DNA from 2 places in the Viridibacillus sp. KH_047 genome. Region 1 is predicted to be linked to the other one. Evidence: riboswitches for the same ligand, from Rfam matches in the RefSeq annotation. Region 1 holds a riboswitch; the other holds the start of a gene.
The links. Region 1 has a riboswitch for FMN ahead of ribD (bifunctional diaminohydroxyphosphoribosylaminopyrimidine deaminase/5-amino-6-(5-phosphoribosylamino)uracil reductase RibD). Riboswitches for the same ligand answer to the same signal wherever they lie in the genome.

Region 1 (16,583 bases):
ATTTTAGTGGACGTCAAAACGATGCGTTTCGGCCTTCAGACAGCAGTTCGGCAGCTAGCCGATGCCATGAACGTGCCTGTTGTGACGATGATGTTCGGGAAGGGAGCATTCGACGAAACCCATCAGAATTATATCGGAATGTACCTAGGCTCTTTCGGAAGTTCCGAAGTCCAAAACATGGTAGAAAATGCGGACTGTATCATTGCTGTCGGCATGGTATGGGCGGACACCAACACCGCAAATTTTACCGCCAAGCTGAACCCACTGGTGACTGTTAATATTCAACCGGATATGGTCAAGGTTGCTGAGGCGGAATATCCGAATGTTCTGGCAGCCGACATGCTGCAAGCAGTGCAGAAAGCGGGTTACAAGGGCAAAGGGGTGGTGGAGAAATTGTCATTTCCTTACGATCATGCCACAGCTAGTCCCGACGAACCTCTACTGGCGGCAGGCTATTATCCCCGTTTTCAGCGCATGCTGAAAGAGAGCGATATTGTAATCGCCGAGACCGGGACGTTCTACAATGGAATGGCGGAGGTGAGACTGCCGAGCAATGTAACATATATTGGACAAGGAGGCTGGGAGTCCCTCGGTTATGCCACACCATCGGCCTTCGGTGCCAGTATCGCCGCGCCGCAACGCCGGGTGCTACTGTTTACGGGTGACGGCTCCCTTCAGCTGACAGCCCAAGAGATCAGTTCCATGCTTTATTACGGCTGCAAGCCCATAATCTTTGTCTTGAACAATGGTGGTTATACGATCGAGAAATATTTGAATGTCCAAACAGATGATCAAAAGTACAACCAAATCCCTCGATGGTCTTACACCAAGCTAGCTGAAGCCTTTGGTGGCAATGCGTTTACCGTTACGGTTCGGACCTATGGAGAGCTTGATCAGGCTATAACCCAAGCTGAAAAGGAACGTGCCGAAAAACTCTGTATCATTGAAATGATTGCCGGGAATCCGATGGACGCCCCAGAATATATGCAACGGATGCGCAGTTATATGGAGAAGCAGGAGATACAGCGCAGGCAGAAATAGCGAGTGCGTTAGTTCAATAAGGCTCATTAAAATGATCAAATTCTTTAATAAAAATACCATACTTAATTAGAAAGATTAACACCATTTTGATCAATATCTTTTTTCAAAATGGCGTTTTTTGCTGTTAATGATGGTTGAAGGAAACTTTTAATCAATCTTTATTCTATAGCTGCATTAATAAGCGTATTCGAGTTTTAAATCGAATACGCTTATTTTTTCGAGTGGCGAATAATTAATAGTCGTCACCTAAGGTTATTTTCATTTATTCATAAGAAGCGTAATGCTTTAACTCCTCTGAAGTTGGTGTACTGTCATCTAGCGTATAATATTCAAACTTTCTCGGACGCTCTTTATTATGAGCGAAATATACATAGATTTATTGGAGATTTTTTAATAAACGTACTGAGAGGTGTTCTATTTTATGTTCATTAGAAATTTGTAATTTAAGTCATTACAAGTTTAAACAATAAATTTCGTAAACCAAGCTACATAATGAGCTCCTGGAATGAAAAAGATTTGAGCTAGCAATGTCCCGAACAAGCGGGAAGTCATCATCATAATTGACATACCTTTAAGATTCGAATAACTGCCTCTTTGGTTTATGACATCATCTGCAAGAATTGATATTCTTGGGTCAATAAAGATGATAAGCAAGATAGTAGCGACCCCGTTTATAAGACCTGAGGCCATAATTGCTGTTGCTTTTCTTTCTGGAGAGATCAACCCTGCGTACAGGGCAGATAATACGCCAATTGTGTAGATAGCTGTGATGACCATATTGATGAAAAATAATTTTACTGGAATATCTTTTATTCGTATATCCTTTACGTAAGAAAGTTTCGGTAAGTGGATATGCTTTAGTCCGCGCTTTATGTATGCAAATGTGAAGCCCTTTTTAATCAGCGACGGAATGGAGCCTCTTTCTTCGGCTAAATGGATAATTGCTCTAGAAAAAATGGCGATAAAAGTTGGGAGTAAAAGAATCCCAATGATAGTACCTATTGTGGAAGAGGCAATAATGATCCTAAATTGACTTTCGACAAATTCTAATGTGTTTTCTTTTGGTGCTTTATCAATTAGACTTCCAGTGAAAGGTTGCTGCATCATATTAGCAAGCCTTGAAACCATGACCATCAAGTTGAATAAGGATAAAGCAGAAGCAAGCAGTTTAACCCTTGCACCCGATAATCGAACAGCGTATGCAAGTGTTTCGATACAATGGATAATCAGGATAAACAGTGCAATGAATATTAGCTTCTCAGTAAATAGTTCTGAAATAAAATCACCTTCTCTTAGATGATATATTAGCATAACCAAACGATAAAAACTGATTTTAGACATAGGTAACGAATAGATATTTTTATTGATACCATATTTTGTTATTATTACATGTAACAGACTAACAAGTTTGGACCGTAAAATGCTTCATTCTTTATTGCTACACTCAAGTCTTAACTATAGAGGTAATTAATAGAATGAAATATTAATAAAGGTGAGGTGCAAGAGTGCAAGTATTAATTATTCGTTATATTGCGTTGCTTTTTACGATTGGCTTATTTTTAATACATATCTTCTTAAATGGTGGGTCCATAACAAACGCAATTATTTTAGCCACAGTTACCTTGTGCTTATATTTTACAATCCCACTTAGTAAAATACCTATCATTAATTATCTCACCATGGTGTTATTAATCCCGATAGGAGCGTCACTTTCAATTGATGTTGTTTATCTATTGCCCATGCATGCTTTTTTTATAATGGAGGGTGCTTTTCAATTAAAACTTCGGGAACACACACTATACATAATTTCGCTTGTCTTCATTTGTACAGGAATTACTTTATTAAATTTCATTCCTTTTTTAAGTTTAGTGTTATTTAGTTCGATTTGTATAAGTTCATACTTTGTAAGTCAACTTCTTTGGGATGTGAAAGAAAAAGGTGATCTTTATACAGGCTTGCTAGGGGAGTATCGAACGTTAAAGCGCTCTTTTGTAGAGCAAGAACAATTAGCTCGAGCAGAAGAACGTACGAAAATGGCGAGAGATATCCATGATTCAGTTGGACATAAGTTAACAGCTTTGTTAATGCAATTAGAGGTTCTATCCATCGAGAATAATTTGAAAGGCATCAATGACATAAAAGAATTGGCTAGAGATAGTTTAGATGAAACGAGAAATGCAGTGCGACAGCTGAAAACGACTGAAGTAAGCGGTATTCAATCTGTTATTCAATTAATACGAAAGCTTGAAATGGAAAGTCACTTACAAATTCGCTTTACGTTTGAAAAAGGTGTGTTATCTTCACCGATTTCCAATAGACAAAGTATTGTTCTCTATCGCGTACTCCAGGAAAGCTTAACGAATGCGATGAAATATAGTGATTCAAAAGAAGTAGAAGTAATTTTAAGACAAAATTCATTAAGTCAGGTTCATTTTATAGTGAAAAATAAAGTGTTGAAACTAAAGGCTTTTGAATTCGGATTCGGACTCACGAATATGATGGGTAGAGTAGAAGAAATCGGAGGCGAACTTCGTGTCAATCGGACCGAGGATCATTTTATAGTTGAAGGTACATTTCCAATAAAAGAAAGGGAATAGAGAATGATAAATATTTTGATTGTTGAAGATCAGGCTATTGTGCGTAATGGGTTGAAAATGATTGTAGAGCAAGAGCCAGATTTTGAAATTGTTGCGGAAGCAAGTAATGGAGTTGAAGCACTGGCTGCACTTGAAAAGCATCATATTGATCTCATATTAATGGATGTCAGAATGCCAGAAATGAATGGGATAGAAGCAACTAAAAGGATCCGTAATCGATTCCCACAAATTAAAGTTTTAGTGTTGACGACTTTTGATGACGAAGAGTATGCGTTTGAAACATTAAAAGACGGGGCAAATGGATTTTTGTTGAAATCAGCAGAACCTCATAAATTAATTAGTGCTATTCATAGTGTCCTTGAAGGAGGGCTCGTATTACATGAGGATGTTGCAGCAAAGTTGATGCCCAGATTATTAAAAAAATCGCCGCCATCACAACCAGTTCATACTTTAACTAAGCGAGAGCTTGATGTAGTGAGACTTGTAGGTGAGGGTAAGACAAATAAAGAAATATCGGAAGAATTGTTTTTATCAATTGGTACGGTTAAGAATTATATGACACATATTCTACAAGAGCTTGATTTAAGGGATCGTACACAGTTAGCAATTTATGCTGTGAAAAATGATCTCGTATGAGTAATGAAAGAAGCGGCGATAATCTCGTCGCTTTTTTATGTGACTGAGGTCATATCGATTGATGACGTTAGCTAGTCGGCAAGCAGTATGATTTTACATATAGTGTAATTAAGGAGAGAGGGGATGTAATTTATGATAGAAGTAGTGGATTTAACAAAAACATATAAAAAAGTAAATGTGGTAGATCACGTGAATTTATATATTGAACCAGGTGAGATTGTAGGATTACTTGGTCCAAATGGTGCGGGGAAGTCGACCGCTATTGCCATGATATCAACGCTTATCAGACCATCAAAGGGTGATGTATTACTACACCAAAAAAGCATAATAAAAGATCAAAGTTCTTTGCGTGAGGTATTGGGGGTCGTACCACAAGAAATAGCTTTATATAATGATTTAACGGCTAGAGAAAATCTGCATTTCTTTGGAAGTATTCATAAAATGCCAAAAGATAAACTGAAAGAGAGAATTGAAATTGTATTACAAGAAATTGGCCTACAAGATGAAAACAAAAAACTGGTCAAACATTACTCAGGTGGTATGAAACGTCGTTTAAATATTGGTGTGGCGCTATTACATGAGCCTGAATATTTAATCATGGATGAACCAACTGTAGGGATTGATCCGCAATCACGAAATCACATTTTAGAGACAGTGAAAAAATTAAATGAACGATCCAATACAGCAATTATTTACACAAGTCATTACATGGAGGAAGTCGAATTTTTGTGTGATCGTATTTACATTATTGATAAGGGAAGGGTTATTGCATCTGGTACAAAGGATGAGATAAAAGCTATTCTGTCCTCTGAGAAAACCATGCGTCTTAAACTTGAGAAACCTTCTAAACAACTCGTTGAGGATTTAACTTTGAATCCAATGTTATCGAATATATTAGCAAAGGATGCGGAGATTTCTTTAACAGTAGCAAAAGACACAAATTTTCTACCTATGATCTTAACATTGTGTGATCAGCATCACGTAGCATTAAATAGTTTTCAAATAGAAGAGCCAAGTCTTGAAGATGTATTTTTACACTTAACAGGTAGAGCATTACGAAATTAGGAGGAGAGCTAATGTTCTTTGCGCTTATCGTAAAACAATTAAAAATATTGAGTAGAAACCCTTTAGAGTTGCTAGTTCTTCTGTTAATGCCTGTTGTATTAATTACAATTTTAAGTGTAGCCCTTGGACCCATAATGGATGGGAATAGTGACACGTTAGATTTGGATATAGCTGTTATTCAACATGATGATGAAGAAGCACAGTTCGAATCCTTTCTAAAAAAGGCAAATGAAAACATGCCAATTGATGATAAGCTGAAGGGAAATATAAAACAAATGCTTCCAGTAACTTTGTTGCTCGATCAATTAACGGGAAATGAAGAAATGAAGAAATTTGTAACAGTAAAAAAACTAAATGCGAATGAACTTAAAAAGGCAAGAAAAAGTGGTAACTATGATGTAATTATCGACGTTCCAAAGAATTTCACTGATGAGTATTTATCGTCCGTTTTTTTATCAGGAAGTAAACCTTCATTAAATGTCTATTTAGATGAAGACCAGCCTGTTACTTCATCGATTACTAAGAGCATGCTCGATTATTTCCAACAACAATATTCTTTACTATCACATTTGAGTAGTTCTAGTAACTTAGATACTGCAGTAACGATTCCTAAAATTGTAGTAGCGTCTGATATTGAAACAATAGACAACCAAAAGAGTATCTCATCAAAAATTTATTATACATTTAGTATGAGTGTCATGTTCATCTTATATATGGCTAGTACTATAGCAAGTTTGGCATTTTTAGAAAAAAATATGAATATTTTCGACCGGATTATCTTAGCAAGAATTCATCCATTAACTTATTTAGGTAGCATCATTGTATCAACTATTCTATTAGCGATGATTCAGATGACTATTTTGTTTACAGTTTCACATTTTATGTTTGATATTCAATTTGAACAGTTCGGATTATATGTACTAATTACATTTCTTCTGGCTGTTGTTGTAGGAGCTTTAGCAGCATTATTGTCAGCGATAAATTATAGAAACAATTCATCGGGAGCTTCAAATATATTTTCAGCTGCAATAATATCTATTCTTGCCTTAGTAGGAGGGAGTTTCATTCCAGTAAGTGAGCTATCGTCATTTTTATCATCACTTGGAAAATGGACACCGAATGGAGCAGCACTTGAAGCTTATTTGAAACTGCAACAAAATGCGACGTTTCTTGAGATTCACGATCTAGTCTTTAACTTAAGTATGTTAGGCATAGGTCTCCTAGTTATAGCGTTTGTACTCTTTCCTAGAAGAGGTGGCATATCATGATGAATATTTTAAAAACGAAATTTTTATTATTTAGAAGAAAACCAGCTGCTTATATTGTAACAACTATCATCATTTGTATATTTACTTATTTTATGGGACTTGGTCAAGAAACGAAGGAGCCTATTGCTTTATTTTCTACACTAAATAACGAACAGAATTCGGAAATGATGAAAGAGTTAAAAAAACTATCGCAATATGATTTCACAATGTATGAAGAGGATGAGGCAGTTAAGCAAGTCAAAGATGGCAAAGTTGATGTGGCAATTTCTTTAAAAGATGAAGGTTATAAATTAATCGTAGCACCAGATTTTATGAATGCTCCGATGTTGGGGAATGAGTTGAATACGATTTATAGCCAAATATTATTAAAGCATGCGATTATTCAATCATCTCCAGATGAACAAAAAGAGCAAATAACAAGTAAAATTGAGAAAATTCAAGATGATCCAAGTTTTAAAATTGGCTATAAAAACTTGGGAAATGAAAATGCGTTAAAGTTTGATCAGAAGCTGCATAGCTTATTTGGTTTTACACTATTCATGGTTATTTATACGATTGCAAGTGGAGTCAATCATATCGTTATGGAACGTAGAGATAGGATTTGGGAAAGGGTAACGGTGTCAGCAATTCCAAAATGGAAAGCCTATCTAGCGAATTTAACTTATAGTTTCTTGCTTGGATACTTGCAAATTACCCTCGTACTTTCTATATTCTATTTCGCTGTCGGCGTCGATTTCTATGGTGGCTACTGGAAGAGCTTAATTGTTGTCATTCCATATGTACTTTGTATTGTGTCACTTTCCATATTCATAGCTGCAATTGCAAATACACCTGGTAAATTTAATGCCTTTATGACGGTACTGGCAGTTCCACTTGCTATGCTTGGTGGATCATACTGGCCACTTGAAATTGTAACATCGAAAATAATGTTAGCATTATCAAAAATTTCACCAATAAAGTACGGAATGGATTTATTAAATGGCGTCACAGTTAACAGTAGTTCCATAACAGATTTACTATTTCCATTTAGTATATTAATGTTCATGACAATCATCTTCATGGGCATAGGGATAAATGTGTTAGAGAAAAAGGAACAAATTTAATCTTTTGAAAAGGGTGCTTACATTTTATATGTGAGTACCCTTTTTATCTTTCGATTTTCTCAAACTAGGGAAGTAATTTATCAGTTATAATTAAATAATTGGTCTTTTAGTAAAAGAATGTTTTATAAAATGCGACCGATATATTCTTTTTACGTCTAATGATTTAGAAATAGATGAAAGGAGATGGTCTTAAATGAATTCAAATCAACTCGTCTCCAGTTGGTATGATGATTTTGGCACTTCGATTTTTACATATGTATATATGACTATTAAAGATTTCCACCAAGCAGAAGACATAGTACAAGAAACTTTTATCAAAGCATATAGAGGTTATGACTCCTTTAAAAACGAAGCTAGTTTGAAAACGTGGATCTTTTCAATTGCTCAAAATACGACGATTGATCATATGAGGAAAAAGAATGTCTTAAAGTATTTTATAGAACTTACTTTAAATGATAGAGACGTACAACCATTACCAGAGCAACTTGTTCAGTTAAATGAGGATGAAATGATGATATATGAAGCTATACAATCATTAAAATTAAAATTTCGGCAAGTTGTGTTATTACGGAAAATTAAAGGGTTCTCGACGAAAGAAACTGCAGAAGTATTAGGCTGGACGGAAAGTAAAGTGAAAACCAATTTACAAAGGGGTTTAGCGGAACTAAAAAAACAGTTACTTGAAGGAGGGTTTGAATATGAAAAAATCAACTGATTCTAAGAGATTTGATGATGCTTTAAAATCTTTTGATGAGAATATGAAACTTCATCCAAACCATCACCAAGAACAAAAAAACCTAATTGTAAAAGCTATTAAAAAAGAGATGTATGTCCCAAAGAGAAAGAACAAATGGGTTGTTAGTGCTACCTTATTAATACTACTGTTGTTTGCAACCTCTCCATTTTACTCTCATACAATGGCTGGATTTATAGCAAAGTTAGTACCCATTGAAATCAAAAATGATATTGACTCGAAATTATCAATAAAAATACAAAAGGTTATAGAAAAAGAGGGCTATCAGTGGCAAAATGTCGGCACTTCTGCAACTCCATTTAGCATTGATATCTCGCTTATACCAAATCAAGAAAGTTTAGATGACATGAAAGCAAAACTTTTACCTGAAATCAAACAACTTTTAGCTGACGAAGGAATTGACGATTATCAATTAAACATTACTAAATATAAAAATTCTAAGAAACAAGTAAAGGAATCTCCTCATCAAGTTAAGCCAATCATTAAAAAAATCACATCCGATACACCAAAATGGCCAATAGTAGTCAGTAATATTCAAGAATCTTTAGTTGGAAGATCTGCTTTTAAAGTGAAAGGTATTAGTTATAAAGAAAAGAAAGATATAACATACATTGAAATACGAACAGGACTTAAAAAAAATGAAAATACAATGATCATAATAAAGGAAATTGAGATAGCACTAGAGAAGTATCTTCAAGAAGAAAGAACAAAAATGATGATTCAAGATGTAAATTATGAAATTATAATTCTTGATAAAGAAAAGAATGAGATAGGGAAAGTTATTAAACCAAAAGAGGAATGAAGGATAATTGATGCAGCTAATTTAGTTGCTCTCCCGAAGCTGAGATATAGAACAAGAAACTGAAAATAAAATGAAATAAGAGGAGAACATCGTGGAGACTCAATGGTTAAAATCATTTATTAAAGCTGCAAAACATGAAAATTTACGTCTTGCTTCTGAAGAACTATTTATCTCACAACCGGCTGTGACTAAGCATATTCAAAGCTTAGAGAAAACGTTAAATATACAGTTGTTTGTTAGGCAAAATAAATCCATTCGCTTAAATCAAAATGGTGAAATGTTTTTACCTATTGCCCAGGAAATTATTAACACTTATGAGGCGGGGATCCATCGTTTTCAGCAATATGTAGAAGGTTTTGATAGGGAGCTGACGATAGCAGTGGCACCTCAAATTGCCAATTCTCTGTTGCCATCTATTTTAAAACAATTTTCGAAACAAATGCCACATGTAAGTGTGCGTGTAGAAATCATTAAATCCAATGAGATTGCAAACAGTATTCAATCAGGACAATCACATGTAGGTTTGTCAAAGATTGAGCCTGTAAATCCTGCTTTTTGCGTTCAATGTTTAATTGATGAGCCAATTGTTTGTGTTGGTCCAAAACATTTGGAAAGTATGGATATGGTAGAAATAATACGACAAGAAAAAGTATTGACTCATGAATATGCTCCTTATTGGGATGAGGTTAATCGTCAGTTGCAACAACATTTTACTCATACAACTAATATGAAGGTGAATCAAACTGAGGCTATCAAACAAATGATACTAGAAGGAATAGGTGTAGCATTTTTACCGAAAAGTGTAGTGCGCAAAGAGCTAGAAGAAAACAGGCTAGCATTATTAGCGACAAATATACTTAATAACTGTACGTCTAAAACGTATTTTATCTCAACACATAGCTCAGCGGAGACAGAATATCTTTACGAATTATGCAAATCTATTTATGGAACTTAAAAATAGAGGGATAGATAAAGCGAGTATATCTGGCTTTATCTATCCCTGTTTTGTATATCGAAAATAGGCTCTTATTTATTGTCGATTAGCTCTTTTAGAATCTCAGAAAAGATGTCTGTCGTTCTATACTCTTCTTGTAGTGTATTCTCCACTCCACCAATTTCCAAATGGGCGACTCTCTTTATTTTGTAGCCAATACACGAAGACGATAATAATCCGCAATCCACTTTCCATCTTGATACAGAGTGGTTTTTAAATGTGCTTCAGTTCGTTTAATAACTTTTTCTTTTTCAATTTTGGTCAAATGCTCGAGTAGACTGTCACTAAACATATTCAACCAGTTTAAAATACCATCTTCCCCAGATAATTCAGTAGGACGATTATATAATTCTACATAGTGCACATTAAAGCCATGTTCATCTAATAATGCAACATACTCTGCCACGCTTGGAAAATACCACGGGAACTTTTCTGCTTTGTATTCATAACCTAATTCACGAAATGATTGTTGAATTGCTTCCACAATAGATTGAATATTACCTTTCCCACCCAATTCTGCGACAAAACGACCACCATCTTTTAACGCTGCATAAATACTTGCAACGGCCTTTTCTTGAGATTTCATCCAATGCAAAGCAGCATTAGAAAAAACGGCATCAAACTGGTTTGAATAACTAAGGTGTTGCGCATCTTCGACGTGGAAGGGAATATGCCCAAATTTTTGGCTTGCTTGTTCAATCATTGATGCTGACTGATCAATCCCAATGACTTTTGCCCCTGATTCAGCAATTTGTGCAGCTAAATCACCAGTACCACAACCGACATCTAAAATCTGCTCTCCTTCTTTTGGATTTAGAAACGAAACTAATCCTTCACCATATTTTGAAACAAATTGATGCTTCGTATCATATAAAGTTGCATTCCAAGTACTATTCATTCTGCTCACTCCTTTTCTTAAGAAAACTATACTGCTAACTGGAACGATATAGAAATAATTAAAAAGTCGATTTTTAATAACGATTTGGAATTAAATTGTGAATACGGAGCCATTTCAATCATTACTTTTAACCAGTTTATATCAAGTCAGGTTTACTGAATAAATACTAAGAATAATTCAAACGAAATTGAACAAATTATAGTGGATGGAGGTGATTATAAATGGCGAATAACAATCAAGAAAAGAATAAAGCGAAAAAGAATAATGACTTAGGTCGTGAAGAATTTGGTTATGGGTTTGATTTGAGTCCAGATGACTTTGATTCAGTTGGACAAAATGATGAAGCACATAAACAACATAATCATGAAGATAAACAAAAGCCGAATAATAAAAATAATGCTAGAAGAATAAACGAATAAGTAACTTGAATAGAGGAGTGCTACATATAAAACGATATTAAGTTGTTTTATTATGTAGTGCTTTTTTATTAGGCATGTTTAAATTTTAGTATGAGAACAGATAACTTAACTGTTATGAAATTGGATGTTCCTGCAGTAAAAGAGGAATGCTAAAGTAAAATTGAGAGTGTTATTCATGGAAAAATGATAGTAATTATTCGATATCATTGTGTCATATACATAAAATATTAGAACGATCTATATAATAGTTTAAGGTTATTTTCAATAGTATGTGCACGGCGACTGAAAACAATGTGATGAGGTTTTTAAAGCATAATTTTAATAATAAAAAGGAGGATATAATGAGAATAGGATACCGTTCTATTTCCGTAATAGTTAACTTATTTCTCGGCTATTTATCTTTTTTTATAGGTCTATTATGGTTCATGACAATAATGTACGCTTCGCATTCTTTCGGGTTGAGTGTAGACTCTACTTTTGATGATGGTTTATTAGGTGTCTTTTTAATTATTTCTATCATTGCTACGGCTATTTATATTCCTGCTTGCATTAATTTAAACAGTATAATTAGGCCGAAATTAGAAATGAAAAAATGGAGTTTTATCACTTTTATATCCATAGTTTTTATTCTTGGTTTTTGTATTATTACCCTAACTATACAGTGAATTGGTGTTGTTAAATAAATAAAATGACATTTTCCCGTGACATGTAACAGGCCAATATAGACCGGTACATCAAGCTTTTAGGACAAATTTCTTTTTAGTAAGTTCTCGGTCAATCCTATAGAAATAAAAAAAACCTCTAGTTTTTAAATAAGTAAAGTGCTATGGTATTTACATACAATATAATAATCCTTCGGGGTCGGGTGAAATTCCCAATCGACGGTGATAAAGTAAAACTTTTAAGCCCGTGAGCCTTTTTAGGCAGGATTTGGTGCGAATCCAAAGCCGACAGTATAGTCTGGATGGGAGAAGGATGTAGAGAATATCAAGGTCTTATTAAATTTATGTAGATTTAATAGGATTATTTCGCATTGATAATTTATGTCTCCTATCAAACTCCGTAGTGTTCTATGGGGTTTTTTTGATGCCTAAAACTTAATTGTATTGTAGTCAATTTCATATGAAATATCCTTCGGGGTCGGGTGAAATTCCCAATCGACGGTGATGAAGTAAAGCTTCTAAGCCCGTGAGCTTGATAAGAGCAGGATTTGGTGTGAGTCCAAAGCCGACAGTATAGTCTGGATGGGAGAAGGATGTAGAGAATATCATGGTCTTATAAAAATCTAGTATTTTAATAGGTTTATTTGCTTATGATATTTTACATAACTCCTATCAAACTCCGTAGAAATCTATGGAGTTTTTTTGATGGAAAAACTAAATAAGTACGTCCTTCGGGGTCGGGTGAAATTCCCAATCGACGGTGATGAAGTGAATCTTCTAAGCCCGTGAGCTTGATAAGAGCAGGATTTGGTGCGAATCCAAAGCCGACAGTATAGTCTGGATGGGAGAAGGACAACTAGATTACACGCAATTCCTTTTGAAAAATAGTATTTCATTAGGTTTATTTAGCGATGCGTTTATCTAAAACTCTCCCAAACTCCCTAATTTAATTAGAGAGTTTTTTATTTTTCAAAAAGGGAGGTTTATCACAATGCATGACGAGTATTTTATGGAATTAGCGTTGAAATTAGCAGCAGTAGGTGAGGGGCAAACTTCGCCGAACCCTTTAGTAGGAGCGGTCATTGTAAAAGATGGTGATGTAGTCGGTTTTGGAGCTCATCTTAGAGCAGGTTCTCCGCATGCGGAGGTACATGCACTCAACATGGCTGGAGAAAATGCAGTTGGCAGCACGATGTATGTCACATTAGAGCCTTGTAATCATTTTGGTAAAACACCGCCGTGTACGATGGCCATTTTGAATGCGGGTATAAAAAAAGTAGTGATTGCAACACTCGATTCAAATCCCTTAGTAGCTGGTACTGGTTTAGTAAAACTAAAGGATGCTGGCATTGAGGTGGAAGTGGGTCTTTGTGAAGCCGAGGCTGTAAATTTAAATAAAGCTTATTTGTATTTTATGAAAGAGAGATTGCCTTTTGTCACATTAAAGCAAGCTATTACATTAGATGGCAAGATTGCGACAGTTCATGGTCGAAATGAAAGTATCACAGGTAAAGAAGTGCAGGAGGATGTTCATCGCAAAAGAGCGCGAACGGATGCGATCTTAGTTGGTGTTGGGACGGTGTTAAAAGATGACCCATTACTAACAAATCGATTTGCAGAAAGTAAAAAGCAACCGATTCGAATTATTTTGGATACGCATTTAAGAACCCCTATAAATGCTAAGGTTGTCACCGATCAAACAACACAGACATGGATAATCGTTGGGTGTGAAGTTACTTCTGATCAAATCACAAGCTTTGCACAAGCCAATGTACAAGTAATCCAACTTAAAACAAAAACACTCGCAATCCAGGATGTCCTTCAAGAGCTGGCAATGCGAAATATCGTCACGCTTTATGTGGAAGGGGGGCAGCGTATAAATACAAACTTTATCAATTCGGTCCTAGTCAATGAAATGATTACTTACATAGCACCAAAAATAGTAGGTGACCATGATGGAATTGGAATGTTGGAAGATTTAGACGTAAATAGCATGACTGAGGCTGTCCCACTAAAACTGCAGCAAGTGGATCGAATTGGTGATGTAATTAAAGTGATTTCGGGAGTGGGGGTATAGCGTATGTTCACAGGAATTATTGAGGCAAAAGGAAAAATAACAGAGCTGAAAAAAGGTGCAGAGAGTATGAAAGTTACTATTGAAGCTCATGACATCATGTCGGATATGAAACTTGGCGATAGTGTAGCAGTAAATGGGGTATGCCTAACCATTTCGCATTTTACCCATCACAAATTCAGTTTAGATGTCATGCCAGAAACGGTCAAAGCGACAACAATTCACTCTTTAAAAGTAGGGCACTTGGTGAATTTAGAAAGAGCAATGGGAGCAAATGGGCGATTTGGCGGTCACTTCGTTTCTGGCCATGTTGATGGGACAGGAACCATTGTTAGAAAAACAAAGCAAGCAAATGCAGTTTACATTGACATCGCTATCTCTAGAGAACTGAGTGATTTTTGTATACCAAGGGGTTCCATAGCTATTGATGGAACAAGCTTGACGATCTTTGATAAACAGCCTGAAAAACTGACTGTATCACTTATTCCACATACGTATCAAGAAACGATTTTCGCACTTAAGGAAACAGGACAACAAGTGAATATCGAAACGGATATGCTAGGCAAATATATTATTCATCAATTACAGAATAACGACGGTGCTTCAGCAATTACAATGGCTTTTTTACAGCAAAACGGATATTAATAAGGGAGGTGTATAGCAATGTTTCACTCAATTGAAGAAGCGTTAGAGGATTTAAAAGAAGGTAAAATGATCATCGTCGTTGATGATGAAAATCGTGAAAATGAAGGGGATATAGTAGCACTTGCAGAATATGCAACGCCAGAAAATATTAACTTTATGGCAACACATGCAAGAGGTCTAATTTGTACACCAATCACAGAAAAAATCGCAAAAGAGCTCAATTTACATCCAATGGTGTCCAATAATACGGATCACCATCAAACGGCATTTACAGTAAGTATTGATTATTGTAATGCAAAAACGGGCATTAGTGCATTTGAGCGTTCGCAAACGATTCAACATTTATTGAATCCCAATGCATTAGCCGATGATTTTAAAAGACCGGGTCATGTATTTCCGTTAGTTGCTAAAAAAAATGGTGTTTTAGAAAGACCTGGTCATACAGAAGCGGCAGTTGATTTGGCGAAAGCATGCGGCGCTATTCCAGCAGGCATCATCTGCGAAATAATGGGCGATAGCGGGAAAATGTCAACTGGACAAGAACTAATAGACTTTGCCAAAAAACATCAATTAAAAATGATTACGATTGAGAGTTTAATTCAATACCGTTACAACCATGAAGAGATAGTTACTAGAGCAGCTAATGTGCAACTTCCGACAAGCTATGGCCATTTCAATTTGATTGGCTATGAAAACGACATCGACAAGTTAGAACATGTGGCACTTGTTAAAGGGGACGTAAGCATTGTAGAAGCTCCGATTGTTCGTGTTCACTCATCTTGTTTAACAGGTGATATTTTTCATTCGGAAAGATGTGATTGCGGCCCTCAATTAGAACAGGCCTTAAAAGTCATCGAGACTGAAGGGGCAGGTGTTGTGTTGTATATGCAGCAAGAAGGTAGAGGTATCGGTTTGATTAATAAGCTACGTACTTATGAGTTACAAGAGCAGGGCTTTGATACAGTTGAAGCCAATGTAAAGTTGGGTTTTCCTGCAGATTCACGTGATTATGCATTAGCAGCTCAAATGTTAAGAAATTTAGGTATATCAAAAGTCCGCTTATTAACGAACAACCCGGATAAAGTTCAAAGCCTAGAAGCATACGGCATTGAAGTTGTTGAAAGATTGCCGATTGAAATTGATGCTGTATCAAGCAATTCGTTTTATTTAGAAACTAAAAAAGAAAAGATGAATCATCTTATTTCGTAAAGGGGATCTTAAAATGGGAAAAGTATTTGAAGCACAATTAATTGGAACAGATTTGAAAATTGGTATTGTAGTAGGTCGGTTCAATGAGTTTATCACAGGTAAATTACTAGGTGGCGCAATGGACGGCTTAGTACGACATGGCGTTTCAGAAGACAATATTGATGTTGCATGGGTTCCTGGTGCATTTGAAGTGCCCTTTATCGCGAAACAAATGGTAGAGAAAGGTGACTATGATGCCGTAATAGGTTTGGGGACGGTCATTCGTGGCTCCACTTCACATTATGATTATGTGTGCAATGAAGCAGCAAAAGGAATTGCCAATGTTTCGTTAAATACAAATGTACCCGTCATTTTCGGTATAGTCACAACAGAAAATATTGAACAAGCAATCGAACGATCAGGCACGAAATCAGGCA
Region 2 (16,583 bases), 1.3 Mb from region 1:
AAGGAATGCATTGTCATATTGGCTCACAAATCTTTGATACAGCGGCTTTCAGCTTAGCAGCAAAAAAAATAAGCGATAAAATGGGCGAATGGTATAAAGAATCCGGCTTCATTAGCCAAGTATTAAATTTAGGTGGAGGATTCGGAATTCGTTATACAGAAGAGGACACACCACTTCAACCAGCAGTTTATGTAGATGATATGATTAAAGCAGTACAACAAGAGATGGCTGCTTTTTCAATGCCGATGCCTGAAATTTGGATTGAACCAGGTCGTTCGTTAGTTGGAGACGCTGGTACTACACTTTATTCAGTCGGTTCTCAAAAGGAAGTTCCTAATACGAGAAATTATCTTGCGGTTGATGGTGGGATGTCTGATAATATACGTCCAGCTCTATACAACGCAAAATACGAGGCTGTCATTGCCAATAAAATGAATGACAAATTAGTAAACACATATACGATTGCTGGTAAGTTATGCGAGTCTGGTGATAAACTAATTGAGGATATTATGTTGCCGAAGGCAGAATCAGGGGACATTTTGGCTGTGTTCTGTACAGGGGCGTACGGTTATTCAATGGCGAGTAACTATAATCGTATACCAAGGCCGGCTGTCGTTTTTGCGGAAAAAGGTGCGCACCAATTAGTTGTGAAGCGCGAAAGTTATGAAGATCTTGTAAAGCTTGACCTTCCTCTAACGATTGGGAAGGAGGTAAATCGTTAATTGAAGAAAAGTAATATTTTATTACTTCTGTTATTCCTAATATTAACAACTGCATGGGGCGTTATTTATTGGCTTTATATTGCTCCATCAAGTATAGGTAAATAATGTGAATCTATTTGCGTAATTTTTGCTTTTCGTGTAGGATGTTGAAAGATACTTAAAGGCAAAAAGAGGGATCATATAAATGTTATGTCGTTATAAGAAAGCATTCGAAAAAATTGCGATGGGGCTCTTGTCATTTATGCCAGATCAAAAAGATCTGAAATTACTACAAGAAACGATTCGACAATACGATACAGATCCAAACTGGCAACTGTTTTTATGGAAACAAGAGGACGACTTTATTGGTTTAGTTGGCGTAGAGATTGCTGATGACGAATGGATTGTTAGACATATATCGGTTGACCCTTCACGTAGAGGTGAGGGACTCGGTAAAGAGATGGTTAAACAGCTTTCTAAAATGGATATGGATTGTGTGATTGCGGCTTGTGATCAAACTGCACCGTTCATACAGAAATGTAAAGCGTTGCTAGAAGAAGCAGACAAAGAAATTTAATGTCTGCTTCTTCTTTTTTCGTCTCTTGCTAGGAGAATATCCGAGCGGTCACGTAGCATATGCTTATGTTGTAGGTAATGAGCATCTGTTTCTTTCAATAAAGCAATTGATGTGAGAACTTGCTTCTCTAAGGTCTCTGAGGTAATTGGTAGAATAAATTTTTGGAAAGGCTCTTTTTTTTCTACTGCATGTTGAACTTGTTGCATAGAGTGTAAAATTGCAATACCGTCCACTTCTTCCATAAATGAAGAATTGACGGACTGCTCTAAAGTAATATATGCTTTTTTTAAGATTGTTTTGGCGCCACTAAAATTTTCTCGGCGCCAATGGTATAGGCCAGTCGCTAGTTGAATCCATCCCGTTAAGGGGTGAGTTTTATCTCTAGGAGCTATTTCTTTCCAATACTCCTCTAACACTTCGTGACATTCAAAGTAATCTTGATTGCCATTGAAATATGTTAGAAACTGGACAAATAATGGGTGGTACATCGGATGCATTTCGAACACCATTCCTCTATACTGTATTTTGAACATAAACTGTCAGGTGGTTGACTATGTCATATGAAGTAAAACTAGAGGCCTTTGAAGGACCTCTCGATCTATTATTACATTTAATTCATCGCTTGGAAATCGATATATATGATATTCCAATGGCGGAGCTTACGGCTCAGTATATGGAGCATATTCGTGCAATGCAAGTACTTGAATTGAATGAAGCAAGTGAATATTTAGTTATGGCAGCATCTTTACTAGCGATTAAGAGTAAAATGCTCTTACCAATCCATGAAGGGGAGTTAGATGAAACGGAATTCGACATGGATGAGCCCGATCCACGTGAAGAGCTCGTTGCCCGATTAATTGAATATAGAAAATTTAAAGATGCTGCAGTGAATTTAAAAGACTTAGAATCGTCTCGTGCGCAATATTTTACAAGGCCACCAGCGGATCTTTCAGCATTCGCACCAGCCGAACAACTAGCATTATTTGAAACGTCTGTAAATGTGTTTGATATGGTCGGTGCTTTTCAGAAAATGCTTAGACGAAAACATCTAAAGGCGCCATTAACAACTAAAATTACTAGGCACGATGTTTCCATAAAAGATCAAATGAAAACTATGATGGGTGTGCTAAAATTAGCAGGTGGACGCTCAAGCTTTTTCGATCTATTCCCTTATGAGGATAGATCAACTTTGGTTATTACTTTTTTATCATTACTAGAATTGATGAAACGCCAAATAATAGCAGTAGAGCAGAATAATAACTTTGAAGATTTAACTGTAATATTACGGAAGGAAGATTTGAACGATGAACAACTTGAATCAATTGATGAGCAAAATTGAAAGCTTACTTTTCGTAATTGGTGAAGATGGTTTAACTGTTAGACAACTGAGTTTCTTAACAGAAGAGCAAGAAGAGAAGGTAGCACAAGCTATAGAACAATTAGCTCATCATTACAACACAGAAGAAGGGCGTGGCATTACATTGAAAGAATTAGCTGGTACTTACCAGCTTACTTCAAAACCTGCCCTTGCAGATACGATTCAGCGACTTGTTGAAAACCCGCCTAGTCAATCATTATCACAAGCCTCACTAGAAGTCCTTGCCATTGTTGCATACAAACAACCCATTACTAGAGTAGAAATTGAAGATTTACGTGGTGTGAAAAGTGAACGACCGCTACATACTTTAAGCTCAAAAGGTTTAGTACAGGAAGTAGGTCGAGCTGAAGGAACAGGCCGAGCAATTTTATACGGCACAACAAAGGAGTTCTTAAACTACTTTGGCTTGAAGGACTTAAACGAATTACCAGATTTACCTATGGGTGAAACTGATTCAACTGATGAAAACCCGGATTTATTCATGTCTAAGTTCCAAGAAGCTTTCCAAGATTCAGATTCAGAATAGAAGAAAGGTGTGGGCGATTGCTTCGCCGATATATAATCGGATTATTGATGGTGGTTTTACTACTAATTACTACGACGCCGAGTTCCGCTGCATCAAGTTCATATGCAGTCATTGATGCAGAGACAGGGAGATTACTAGCGGGGTCTAACGAAAATGTACCCTTACCAATTGCTAGTTTGACGAAAATGTGGACTGCGCTTGTTGCGATAGAGAATTTGGATTTAAAAACACCAGTTACCATATCTCAAAGAGCAGCAACGAGTGAAGGGTCTTCTATTTATTTAACTGCAGGAGAAGAAACAACGTTAGAAACCTTACTTTATGGACTATTGTTACGTTCAGGTAATGATGCAGCTGCAGCAATAGCAGAAGCTGCAGGTGGATCTCTAGAAGGTTTTTCTAAAATGATGAATGATACCGCACTCTTTTATGGTTTGGAAAATACGCATTTTGAAAATCCATCAGGTCTCCACGATGAAAAGCACTTAGCTTCCGCATATGACACAGCTCAAATGTTACGGATTGCCCTGCAAAATAAAAAATTCGAGAAGATAGCCTCTACAAAATATTTTAAAGGTACTACAGAGAACGGGACATTATGGGAAAATAAGCATAAGCTCGTTCGTAATAACAAATTTGCGATAGCTGGTAAAACGGGCTATACGAAAGTAGCAGGACGAACACTTGCTACTTATTTTGAAAAGGATGGCAAAAAGGTAATTGTAGTAACGATCAATGAGGGTAATGATTGGGTTGTCCAGAGTAATTTTGCTGATTACGTGTTTAAACATTATAAGAATGAAGTAATAGCAAAAGCCGGTACGTATTCTGTACAATCAGATATTGATATAAAATTAACAGAGCCACAGCACTTGCTTCTGACGAAAAAAGAAGTAAAAAAAGTGAAACATATCTTACAGTTACCTAGGTCCAAAACCAAAGACTCGATAGGTAGATGGTCATTTTATATAGATGACCAACCAGTTAAGGATGCTATTGTTGATGTAAAGTGGAAATAAATAGTTGAGTAGAGAAAAGGCTGCTTATATTAGCGGCCTTTTTCGATTTTAGATAAAAAAGTGATATAAAAAGCAGATAAACTGTTTACAAACATATTAGTTAAGGACTTAATTAAGGTTCTAATACTTTTCTTATAGTAGAAAGTGTGCCATAATTTTGGACAGGCTAATAGTATTTAACTTATGAGGTGAACGAATGGAAAGACTACAAAAAGTAATAGCGTATGCAGGGATTGCATCACGTAGAAAAGCAGAAGAAATGATTAAGCAAGGCTTAGTTAAAGTCAATGGACAGGTAGTTAGAGAGCTTGGCACAAAAGTCTCTCCTTCTGATTCAGTAGAGGTAGAAGGAGTTAAATTAGAAAAAGAACGTAAAGTATATCATCTTCTATATAAACCAAGAGGTATTATTTCAGCTGTAACAGACGATAAAGGTCGTAAAACAGTAACAGATTTATTCCCCGAAGTTGAACAACGCATTTTCCCTGTTGGTCGTTTAGATTATGAAACTTCAGGCTTGCTACTTTTAACAAATGACGGTGAATTTTCTTACCAACTTACACATCCAAAATTCAAAATTGATAAAACATATGTAGCACGTGTAAAAGGAATTCCTACAAGAGAGGCTTTAAGACAATTAGAACGTGGCGTTATGCTTGAGGATGGAAAGACTGCACCAGCTCGTGTGAGACTAATGTCTTCAGATAGCAAATCAGGCAAGGCGATTGTGGCAATCACAATTCATGAAGGCCGTAATCGTCAAGTGCGACGTATGTTTGAAGCAGTAGGTTACCCAGTACAAAAATTAAAACGTGAACAATTTGCTTTTTTAACATTGCATGGATTGAATGCAGGTGAGTCAAGAGAATTGACACATCATGAAGTAAAACAATTAAGAGTGTTAGCTGAGACAGGAAAAATAGGTTAAACCTTAAGTATGTCAATAATCGTTAATATTCCAAAATAGGTACAAGACGTTTAGTTAGTATTTTCTAAACGTCTTAACCAATTTTACATAGCATAAAACAGCACGAGGCAACCTACGAAAAAGTGATATAAAAAACACTATGATTGGAATGGAAACGTTCACAAACACTTCAAATATACAAAATTCCGTCATTCAAAACTTTGCTATAATTAGGTAGATTGTTTCGGATGTTTTTTTAGGAGGCCTACTTCGAGTATGGATAAAAAGAAAAAAAGATTTTATGTAAGAACACTGATTTTAGTAATTCTTGTAGCAGCAATTGGATATACGATTTATACAACAGCTACTAAGGATGAGATTCCGTTATTGAAAGTTGGAGCAAAGGCACCGGATTTTTCTCTAGTTGATTTAGATGGTCAAACTCATCGCTTAGCTGACTATAAAGGAAAAGGCGTCATGTTGAATTTCTGGGGTACTTGGTGCAAACCTTGTAAAAAAGAAATGCCTGCAATCAACGACCAATATAAGGTGTTTAGAGAACAGGGGATTGAAGTGATATCAATCAACCAAGCTCAAACCGTTTTTGAAGTGGAAAATTTCATTTCTGATTTCAATTTAGAGTTCCCGGTTGTAATTGATAAAACAAAAAGTGTTACAAGAGCTTATAATGTAAATAAATTACCTGCATCTGTCTTTATTGATCCGAAAGGAAAAGTTGTTCGAGTTTATGAAGGTGAAATGACGAGAGAAATGTTAGCTGAATTCTTTTCAGATATCCAGCCATAGTAAGGAGTTCTAAAGGATGAAAAAAATTATTTGTGAATGCGGTCACGAGAACCCAGAAGGCACAACTCTATGTGAAAAATGTGGTAATCCTCTAACTGTAGAGGAAAAGAGTAGAAAGTTAGCTGATATGCGTTATGAGGGAACCGCAATTCGTTCAAAAACGTATAACAAAACGATTATTGATAAAATTTGGAACTTCTTTTCAAGTGTAAAAGTTGGCGTTGCAATTATTATTATTACGTTAGTTGCCGCAGGTATTGGTACATTTCTACCTCAAGTTATTTATGTATCTCTTACTGAATATCAAGACGCAGCAGCAGCATATAAAGCCGCTTACGGTACATTTGGATCAATTTACTATAAATTAGGATTAGCGGATATTTATAGTTCGTGGTGGTTCCAAACATTAATTGGCATGCTTGGTATTTCAATTATTGTTGCCAGTCTAGACCGAGGTATTCCATTATATAAATCTCTAAAAAATCAACGAGTAAAACGTCACGAAAACTTCTTGAAGCGCCAACGCATTTTTGCTTCAGGTGAAATGTCAGCAGAAGAAGTTGATAAAGCATTTGATCTAACAGAAGCGAAAATGAAAGAAATGAAATACAATGTTCGTCGTGAAGAGGGCGCATTATTAGCTGAAAAAGGTCGTTTTGCGAGATGGGGTCCATATATCAACCATGTGGGGTTAATCATTTTCCTATTTGGTGTTATGCTTCGCTTAATGCCAGGTTTTTATATTGATAAAACACTTTGGATCCGTGAAGGCGAAACAATGGCTATTCCCGGAATGGAAGGCTTTTATTTAGAAAGTGAAAAATTTACTTTTGAAACGTATTCAAAAGATGAACAAAAAGAAGAATTTAATGAATCTAAAAAAGCGGTTAACGCTGTTGCGAAAAACTATCAAACAGATGTTAAGTTATATAAAGCACCAGATGACGCAGTTCCTGGTGATACATCTAATTTAACTCTAGTGAAAGAGATGCCGATTATTGTAAATAAGCCATTGAAATATGATGGTTATGCACTTTATCAAATGGATTTCCGCTTGAATGAGTTAAAGACGATGCACTTTGATTTAATTGATAAAAAATCAGAGAAATCCCTGGGAGCAGTAGCAATCGATTTAACTAATCCTAAAAAAGAATACAAAGTTGGGAAAGATAGTAAAGTTGTCTTGAAAAAATACTTCCCAGACTTTGCAGGCTTTGAAGACGGAGAACCACAAACAGCTTCACCATTACCAAATAATCCAGCATTTATTTTTGAAATGTATACACCTGAAACACCAAAAGGCGAAACAAGCTTTGTAGCTATTAAACAAACACTTGAACCATTAGGTGATACTAAGTATAAAATGAAATTTAGTGCTGTTGATACACGTAACGTATCAGGTTTAACAGTCCGTAAAGATAAAACACTTATGATACTAATGTTAGGTGGCATAATCTTTATGTTAGGTGTAACAATCGGTTCTTATTGGAGCCATCGTCGCTTATGGCTATTAAAAACAAAAGATGGTCGTTTATTAATGGCATCGCATACAAACAAGAACTGGTTTAGTATGAAAAAAGATTTAGATGCAGTTACGGAGTACGCTCATCTTCCGGTTTATGTAGATCAACATGATGAAGATCAAAAAGCAGAGGATGCTGAGAAGAAATTGAAAGACAAAGAAAAGGAAGGTGACAACATCTAATGAGTTTAATTGACTTAAGCGGAAATCTACTATTTGTAGCGTTTGTCTCATACCTAATAGCTACTTTGCTTTTTGGTGGTGCAGTCAAGGGTGGTTCAAAAGATGAATCAGCTGATGCAGGGAAAAAATGGGGTTCATTAGCAATTATCATTACGCTTGTTGGATTCATAGCAAATCTAGGTTATTTCATTACTAGATGGGTGTATGCTGGACATGCACCTGTTAGTAATATGTTTGAATTTACGACAGCATTCGGCATGTTTGTTGTAGGCGCATTTATATTAATTTACTTTATTTATAAAGTGCCGGCACTTGGACTCTTTGCCTTACCAATCGCAATTATTATTATTGCTTACGCTAGTATGTTCCCTCGTGAAGTGAACCCATTAATTCCAGCGTTAAAAAGTTACTGGTTATACATTCACGTAATTACAGCAGCAATTGGAGAATCTATTCTAGCAATAAGTGCTGTTGCAGGTTTAATTTACTTACTAAAAAATATCGACTTAACAAAAAGATCTAAACAAAGTTTCTGGATAGAAGTGGTTATGTACGCCTTAGTACTAGTACTAGGATTCGTAGCAGTTACAACGACATTTAATGTAACAGGTTATGAAGCGGAATTTAGCTACATAGATAAAGATGGTAATACTAAAGAAATTACGTATAACACACCGGCGTTGTTCGGAATGCATCAATCTGAAATGTTAACCGCTGATAAAATGCAACCAATTGCAAACGTACCAGCAATCGTCAATGCAAAAAAATTGACAACAGTTGTTTGGTCAATCTTAATTGGTACAGTTTTATACGGTTTAATTCGTTTAATCATTCGTAAACCAATTGCGGTTATCATGCAACCGTTCGCAAAACGTGCAAACTCACAATTGATGGATGAAATTGGTTATCGTTCTGTATTAATCGGATTCCCAGTGTTTACGCTTGGTGCATTAATCTTCGCGATGATTTGGGCGCAAGAAGCATGGTCTCGTTTCTGGGGCTGGGATCCTAAAGAGGTTTGGGCACTTATCACATGGTTATTCTACGCGGCATTCTTACACTTACGCCTTTCAAAAGGGTGGCAAGGTGAGAAGTCAGCTTGGTTAGCAGTAATTGGTTTCGTTATCATTATGTTCAACCTAGTTGCTGTTAATTTAATCATAGCAGGTCTTCATTCATACGCTGGTTAATAATCAGCTAAGGATTGTAGCAAAGCTAAAGCCTTTTCCTTTATAGGGAAAGGCTTTTCTTTTCATTTCGATAGGCTGATTGTACAATAGACATATAGATGGTTTTGGGAGGAATAGTTGTGAATGAACAAATTTCAATTTTAGTAGTAGACGATGAGGATAGAATCCGCCGTTTATTAAGAATGTATTTAGAACGTGAAGGATATGTAGTAGAAGAAGCTGAAGACGGAGAAGAAGCAGTGGAAAAGGCATTAGCAAATGACTTTCATTGTATTCTCCTTGATATAATGATGCCTGAAAAAGATGGCTTACAAGTATGCGAAGAAATTCGTGATAAAAAAACAACGCCAATTATTCTATTAACGGCAAAAGGTGAAGAGGCAAACCGTGTATCAGGTTTCGAACTAGGCGCAGATGATTATATTGTAAAACCATTTAGCCCACGTGAAGTGGTTTTACGCGTAAAAGCTATATTACGTCGTTCAGCAGCATTCTCACCAATTACAACAACTTCTGCATCAAAAGATTTAGTTGTCTTCCCGCATTTAACAATTGATCATGACGCACACCGAGTTTCTGCTGATGGTGTAGAAGTCAATTTAACACCGAAAGAATACGAATTATTGTACTTTTTAGCAAAATCACCAGATAAAGTATTCGATAGAGAGCAATTGTTAAAAGAAGTATGGCATTATGATTTCTTTGGGGATTTACGTACAGTTGATACACATGTGAAACGTTTACGTGAAAAACTAAACCGAGTTTCTGAAAATGCGGCGAAAATGATTGTTACAGTATGGGGTGTTGGCTATAAATTTGAGGTAGTCAATGAATAGAATGTGGAACAGCGTTGTCGGGAAGCTATGGGTAACCATATTGCTTCTCGTTTCTTTTGTATTGTTTGTTTTCACTGTACTAATGCTTGAATTTTTATCAAACTACCATACTAAACAAACAGAATCATCATTACGTCAAGAAGCTTCTACAATAGCACGTATTATCAATGACCGTGAAACAACGGATTCTACAAAAGCTATTATTTCAGATGTTCTAAGTGATGAAACAAATGCATTAATCGCCGAGAAACCAGGTAAAGTTACTTTTTCATTACAAGAGGGACTTAATCAAGAGGGAATTAAACAACAAATTCTTAATGAAAAAGCATTTGATAAAGTATTTACATCGAATGCACCTGTTGTAAAGGAAATGATGCTACCTTCAACAACGAAAAAAGAGCATATGGAGTCTTACATCGTTTTAGCTTTCCCGATAAATGTTGAAAGCGAACTACACGGAGCCATATTTATTTATCAAAGCCCGGATGCTATACATAGGACGACAGAAGAAACGACTAAAATTGTCTTTCTAGCGGCGGCAATTGCTTTGATGTTAACAACGTTCTTTGCGTTTTTCTTATCAACCCGAATTACGTCTCCTCTTCGTAAAATGAGAGAAGCAGCATTTGAATTAGCAAAAGGTAATTTTGAAACAAAAGTACCTGTTTTACAAAATGATGAAATTGGTCAATTAGCGACGGCTTTCAATCAAATGGGCAAACAACTTAAACACCACTTAGAAGTAATTAACCAAGAGAAAGAACAGCTATCAAGTATATTAACATCGATGACAGACGCTGTAATTACGTTTAATCGAGATCGTACCATATTGGTCAGCAATCCACCTGCGGAACTTTTACTACAAAAATGGTTTATCAATAATAGTGCCAATAGTGATAAACCTATTCCAGCTGAGATTTACCATATGCTTGACCACGTTTTAGATTTGGAAGAAGAGCTGGAAGTTGAGCTCGAAATTGAAAGGTCCTATTATGCGATTTCAATTAGCCCGTTATATAGCGGAAATTCTGTACGCGGTGCTGTAGCTGTGTTAAGAGATAAAACGGAAGAGCATCGTTTAGATAAATTACGTTCAGATTTTATAGCGAATGTCTCACATGAATTACGAACTCCAATAGCCATGCTTCAAGGCTATAGTGAAGCTATTATGGATGAGGTCGTATCAAGTGAAGAAGAACGTAAAGAAATGATTAAAATCATCTATGATGAGTCGCAACGAATGGGTCGTTTAGTCACAGACTTGCTTGACTTAGCTCGTATGGAATCAGGGCATATGCGCTTATATAAAGATTCTGTTCCAATATCACTTGTTATTGAAAGAATTACACAAAAATTTGTTCAAGTAGCAAGAGAGAAACGAGTAAATCTGACATTTAATACAACTATTGAAGATACACATCACTTAGAAATGGATGAAGACCGTATAGAACAAGTATTAACAAACTTAATTGACAATGCCATACGCCATACACCAGTCGAAGGAAGCGTAGAAGTTATTGTAGATCGTCAGCTATCCTTTGCACGCATTCAAGTAAAAGATAATGGTGCAGGGATACCAGCAGACGATCTGCATTATGTATTTGAGCGTTTCTATAAAGCTGATAAAGCAAGAACACGTGGTAAGGGTGGTACTGGTCTAGGTCTGGCCATTGCCAAAAATATTGTTGAAGCACATAAGGGTAGAATTACAGTGGAAAGTGAAGTTGATAAAGGAACTACATTCACATTCTATTTACCAATTGATAAAATGTAAATTAATATCAAAAAACGAATTGTAAGTTAGAAGACTTTACAATTCGTTTTTTTTTGCATATAGTTATAGTGTATTACAATTAAATTATGGTTCATCTTCGGGGCAGGGTGAAATTCCCGATCGGCGGTATTAGAGAACTAAGCAATACTCTTAAGCCCGCGAGCCGCAAGGCAGGATTTGGTTAAATTCCAAAGCCGACAGTATAGTCTGGATGGGAGAAGGTGAAGGTACGGTCGTCTTTCAATTTGAGTATCAATAAGACGCTTATTTGACTATGCCTAAATTCTCCCTTAAGTACACTATGTGCTTAAGGGTATTTTTTTGCATAGCAACGACTATACCTTTCCTCTTTTTGAAGTGGATCTACAAAAGGAGAGAAAAGTATTATGAAGAACATGAAATTGCAGAAGAGGATTGCAATTGCAATGTTAAGTAGTATTTCTTTTGTATTAATGCTATTTAACTTCCCACTACCACCGTTTCCGGCATTTTTGGAAGTGGACTTTAGTGATGTGCCAGCCTTAATCGCAGCAATCACAATGGGGCCTCTAGCAGGTATTCTAGTAGAGTTATTTAAGAATGTGTTAGATTGGATTTTCTCAGGGAGTCCAACAGGTATGCCAGTTGGTCATATTGCAAACTTTACAACAGGCGTATTATTTATCATGCCAGTATATTTTGTCTATAAACGTCTTTCAAGTACGAAAGGCTTAACTACTGGATTTGTCGTTGGCACCTTAACAATGGCAGTAGGTATGAGTGTACTGAACTATCTGCTATTCTTACCTATGTATACGTACTTTTTAAATGTTCCAGCTACAACTGGAACAGCATTAACCAAAATGATTGTACTTGGTGTATTACCTTTTAATATTATAAAAGGAATCATCGTTATGATAATATTCATGATATTGTTTAATAGCATGAAAAAATGGATTGAAAAACAAAGGATGCATTATTTAAATTAAAGCTTCAGCCGATGTTTGTAATAAAACATCGGCTTTTATAATTGTATAAAAAGATGAATGATTGTATAATACTGTTAATAAAAGAATATTCAGTACATTAAGTAGTAAAATGGTGAATAAACGAGAATGCATAACTTAAGGTTTTACGATGTTATATATTATCTTCGATATATCGTTACCAACTTCCAAGAAAAGAAAGGATGTATGTGAATGGCTGAAAGAAAACTATTAAGCGCTTTTTTTACATCGATTATTTCCTTCTTTATAATACCTTTTTTATTTATGCAAGCAGATGAACATTTTCTACACAGTGCATTTGCATTAACCGTATATGTTGTTCCGATTATATTTACGTACGGTTTATTGGCTTCATATATAGCAGATAGAATAGCGGAACGTAAAATGAATGTGAGAGGTTACTCGCTGTTATTGCATATGGCTTTCGGAACAGGTATAGTCATTCCGATTACATTTGCTTATTACTCACAAGGTGGAGTTTGGTATCTTCAAATAATAACAGCTGCTACTGCTGGCTTTATTTTAGGGAGCGTTTTCTTTTTCGTAGATTTAATGTTACGTAAAGTCGCTATTCGTTTGACGCAATATTCTTATGAAGAGCAGAATATTTGAATGTAATATCAATTAGCAATGGGGTCCTGTACCTCATTGCTTTTTTATGATAATAATAAATTGTAAAAAAGAAAGCCGATGTAATTATATAGATAATGCTGTAATGGTAGAAATTTTAGCAGATAAAAGGCTTATAAAAGTAAAGACGAATGATCAAATCATGCTATGAATACAGTGCATAAAGATAAGGAATAGTATGGTGAATACCATGTAAACTAATAATGAAAGAACGTAAAAAATTTAAATTCTAAAGGACAAAGAAAATAAATTATATGATGAAAAACTGTAGCAGAACTTTTGTTTAATGATTTGAAATTAATTATTATCTAATCCAATGTGATTTCTTCAATTGTTCCCACAGCATAAAATGAAATAATGATGTATAATGATAAAAGTGCTTTTTTTTGAAAAGTACTATAAAACAACAAATGCAAGAATAATGCTATACATTAAAACCCTATAACTATATCTTGCAAATATACACGATAGGTGGAAACAACATTGAATTACCGCGTTTTACTTTATTATTTTTACACAACGATTAAAGACCCAGAAGCATTTGCTGCAGAGCATTTAGCATACTGTAAATCAATTGAGTTAAAAGGTCGTATTTTAGTCGCTTCAGAAGGTATTAACGGAACAGTCTCAGGAAATGTGGAACAAACAGATGCTTATATGGCTCATATGAAAGCTGATCCTCGCTTTGACGGTATCGTTTTCAAAATTGATGAATCAGAACAACATGCTTTCAAGAAAATGCATGTACGTCCAAGACCTGAGCTTGTAAATTTAAGCCTAGAAGACGATGTTAACCCACATGAAATTACAGGTAATTATTTAGAGCCTGCAGAATTCTTAGAGAAGATGCAAGAAGAGAATACAGTAATCGTTGATGCACGTAATACGTACGAATTTGATGTAGGCCACTTCAAAGGTGCGATTCGCCCAGATATCGAAACGTTCCGCGATTTACCAGACTGGATTCGCGACAATAAAGAACTACTAGAAGGTAAGCAAATTTTAACTTACTGTACTGGTGGTATCCGTTGTGAGAAATTCTCAGGTTGGTTAAAACGTGAAGGTTTTGAAGATGTGAGTCAATTACACGGTGGTATCGTTACTTACGGAAAAGACCCTGTAGCTAAAGGTCAGCTTTGGGACGGTCAATGTTACGTTTTCGACGAGCGTTTAACTGTTCCCGTGAATCAAGTTGAGCATGTAATCGTAGGTCGTGATCATTTTGATGGCGAACCTTGTGAACGTTATATTAATTGTTCAAACCCTGAATGTAACAAGCAAATTATCGCTTCAAAAGAAAATGAAGATAAGCATTTAGGTGGCTGTACTCATGAATGCCGTGTACATCCTCGTAACCGCTATATCCCTCGTAATGGTTTAACTGAGGTAGAAGTAAAAGAACGTTTAGCAAAAATCGGCGAAGTATTCGCTTAAACAAATTTATAGAAGGCTGCCAAATGTGGGGATCTCCCATACAATGGCAGCCTTTTATCCGTTTAATATGCCAAGGAAGCAGAAAGGAATTTAAGATGTCGACTTTAAAAGGAACAATTATTATTCAAAAAATGAAAGGACCGAATATCCTTTACATAGATAAAACTGCGCTTGCAAAATACTTTATTGATTTTGATGGGGAAGACGTTCAAATGAACCTACATCTGCAAAAGTCTCAATCACAAGAATATAGAGGTACAGCTGAAATCTTCTATTTTGAAGGGAAAGATGGTTATGGTGGCAATAAATTTGCCAATGATTTTTATATAGAGGATCAAGATATCTTGGAATTATTAGAAGAACATGAAGGAGAAATAGTAGAACTAATAGTTGAGTTAATATAATAATAGAGATTATTGAAGTTGAATCTATTTTTATACCAAAGTAAAAGCAGCAAAAGAGCCTATTTATGCTCTTTTACTGCTTTTTTTCGTACCTCAAAGAAATCGAGTATGAATTTTTGAAATTGCTTTGCTGCAGGAGATAAATAGCGCCCCTCTGCCCAGGCCATGCCAATAATACGTTCACATTTCACATCACTGATATGAATTTTAGCGATTTTCCTAGGATTAATTTCCTCACCGTCCGGTAACAATGAAAAGCCAAGTCCATTTGCAACAAACCCTGCAACAGTCCCTACCTCATCACCTACAAAGGTGATTTTAGGTGTAATCCCGACCTTCTCGAAAATTTCATCAACCGTAATGCGTAAAGCGTACCCTTTTTTTAACAAAATAAATGATTCATCAGCTAGTTCTTTAAGTGTAATACTCTTTTTCATAGCTAGTGGATGATAAATCGGCACAATCAGATACAACTCATCTCGCCATAATTCAGTCCATTGAATAGGTTTTTCGACTTCCATCGCTGCTAGTAAGGACAGATCAAGCTCACCTGATTTTAATTGCTTCAATTGTGTATGTGTATGATTTTGAATAAGTTGAAAATGGATATCAGGGAATTCTTTGCGGAATAGACGTATTAAATCAGGTACTACATTTGTACCTAGTGTATGTAAGAAGCCTAGTGAAACTTCACCTTGATTAGGGTCGACGAGCTCTTGAATTTCATGTAAGCCATCCTGATATTCCTGCATAATATTATTTACACGTTTTAAAAACATAGCACCGTAACGATTTAAAATAATAGAACGTCCTTGTCTTTCAAATAATGGTACTCCTAACTCATCTTCAAGACGTGCGATTGAGCGACTAAGTGCAGGTTGTGATATAGATAAAAGCTCAGCTGCACGGGTCATATGTTGGATATTAGCTAGTTTTTGGAAGTATTCGAGTTGTTGCCATTCCATAAATAGACCACCTTTTTTATAATAAATCAATTGATACCTTTTATGCATGATAATGATAAGAATTATAAATTATACATTATTAATCGTCAATGTTAATATGAGGTAGACATAAAATAGACACAACAAAAATATTGACATTTTTAAGGGGATATTTTGTTGAAGAAATCAGTCTTTACATAGAAATGCAAACATTTCTAATGTCTTAAAGAATTTTTAAAAGAAAATTAAATTAAGTATGTTTTACATAAACGGAATGGCGAAAGCCAGAAATTAATTACTTGTCGATTACAAAGGAGATAGTCAAAATGAAACTAGTCGCACCTAAATCTTTTACACTTGAAGGAGGAAGTAAAGCAGTATTATTACTTCATGGCTTTACAGGAAGTACAAAGGATGTAAAGAGATTAGGAAAACATTTGCAAGATCGAGGATATACAGTTCATGCACCAATGTATAAAGGACATGGTGGATCACCTGAAGAATTGCTTGAGACAGGTCCTGAAGACTGGTGGAATGATGTTGTTGCAGGCTATAACCATTTAAAAGACCAGGGATACGAAGAAATTGCAGTAGTTGGAATTTCGCTTGGTGCAGTATTCTCATTACGCGTAGGTGAAGAGTTCCCTGTAAAAGGCGTAGTATCAATGTGCGCACCAATCAAACGTGAAAATACTGATGGGCTTTTTGATCGTCTATATGACTATGCTAAAATATATAAATCATTTGAAGGAAAAACAAGAGAAC

Region 2: linked by a shared signal. The riboswitch ahead of AC3IS5_RS15110 (ECF transporter S component) and the one ahead of ribD (bifunctional diaminohydroxyphosphoribosylaminopyrimidine deaminase/5-amino-6-(5-phosphoribosylamino)uracil reductase RibD) in region 1 are both predicted to bind FMN.

The regions. Positions count from the first base shown of each region.
Region 1 covers NZ_CM174479.1:1,790,916-1,807,498, forward strand. Annotated here, with positions in the region: gene AC3IS5_RS09015 (alpha-keto acid decarboxylase family protein) at 1-1,041, shown strand, start outside; gene AC3IS5_RS09020 (lipid II flippase Amj family protein) at 1,501-2,352, opposite strand; gene AC3IS5_RS09025 (sensor histidine kinase) at 2,547-3,638, shown strand; gene AC3IS5_RS09030 (response regulator transcription factor) at 3,642-4,274, shown strand; gene AC3IS5_RS09035 (ABC transporter ATP-binding protein) at 4,407-5,339, shown strand; gene AC3IS5_RS09040 (ABC transporter permease) at 5,351-6,607, shown strand; gene AC3IS5_RS09045 (ABC transporter permease) at 6,604-7,710, shown strand; gene AC3IS5_RS09050 (RNA polymerase sigma factor) at 7,904-8,425, shown strand; gene AC3IS5_RS09055 (hypothetical protein) at 8,409-9,266, shown strand; gene AC3IS5_RS09060 (LysR family transcriptional regulator) at 9,358-10,221, shown strand; gene AC3IS5_RS09065 (methyltransferase domain-containing protein) at 10,403-11,158, opposite strand; gene AC3IS5_RS09070 (hypothetical protein) at 11,380-11,577, shown strand; FMN riboswitch at 12,425-12,557, shown strand; FMN riboswitch at 12,704-12,837, shown strand; FMN riboswitch at 12,963-13,096, shown strand; gene ribD (bifunctional diaminohydroxyphosphoribosylaminopyrimidine deaminase/5-amino-6-(5-phosphoribosylamino)uracil reductase RibD) at 13,231-14,316, shown strand; gene ribE (riboflavin synthase) at 14,320-14,958, shown strand; gene AC3IS5_RS09085 (bifunctional 3,4-dihydroxy-2-butanone-4-phosphate synthase/GTP cyclohydrolase II) at 14,977-16,167, shown strand; gene ribH (6,7-dimethyl-8-ribityllumazine synthase) at 16,181-16,583, shown strand, end outside.
Region 2 covers NZ_CM174479.1:3,057,684-3,074,266, reverse strand. Annotated here, with positions in the region: gene lysA (diaminopimelate decarboxylase) at 1-722, shown strand, start outside; gene AC3IS5_RS15165 (GNAT family N-acetyltransferase) at 907-1,278, shown strand; gene AC3IS5_RS15160 (DUF309 domain-containing protein) at 1,275-1,775, opposite strand; gene AC3IS5_RS15155 (segregation/condensation protein A) at 1,832-2,617, shown strand; gene scpB (SMC-Scp complex subunit ScpB) at 2,583-3,182, shown strand; gene AC3IS5_RS15145 (D-alanyl-D-alanine carboxypeptidase family protein) at 3,200-4,201, shown strand; gene AC3IS5_RS15140 (pseudouridine synthase) at 4,398-5,129, shown strand; gene resA (thiol-disulfide oxidoreductase ResA) at 5,385-5,915, shown strand; gene resB (cytochrome c biogenesis protein ResB) at 5,932-7,620, shown strand; gene ccsB (c-type cytochrome biogenesis protein CcsB) at 7,620-8,810, shown strand; gene AC3IS5_RS15120 (response regulator transcription factor) at 8,930-9,646, shown strand; gene AC3IS5_RS15115 (ATP-binding protein) at 9,639-11,420, shown strand; FMN riboswitch at 11,510-11,647, shown strand; gene AC3IS5_RS15110 (ECF transporter S component) at 11,807-12,388, shown strand; gene AC3IS5_RS15105 (hypothetical protein) at 12,599-13,018, shown strand; gene trhO (oxygen-dependent tRNA uridine(34) hydroxylase TrhO) at 13,508-14,470, shown strand; gene AC3IS5_RS15095 (hypothetical protein) at 14,566-14,874, shown strand; gene AC3IS5_RS15090 (LysR family transcriptional regulator) at 14,934-15,839, opposite strand; gene AC3IS5_RS15085 (alpha/beta hydrolase) at 16,145-16,583, shown strand, end outside.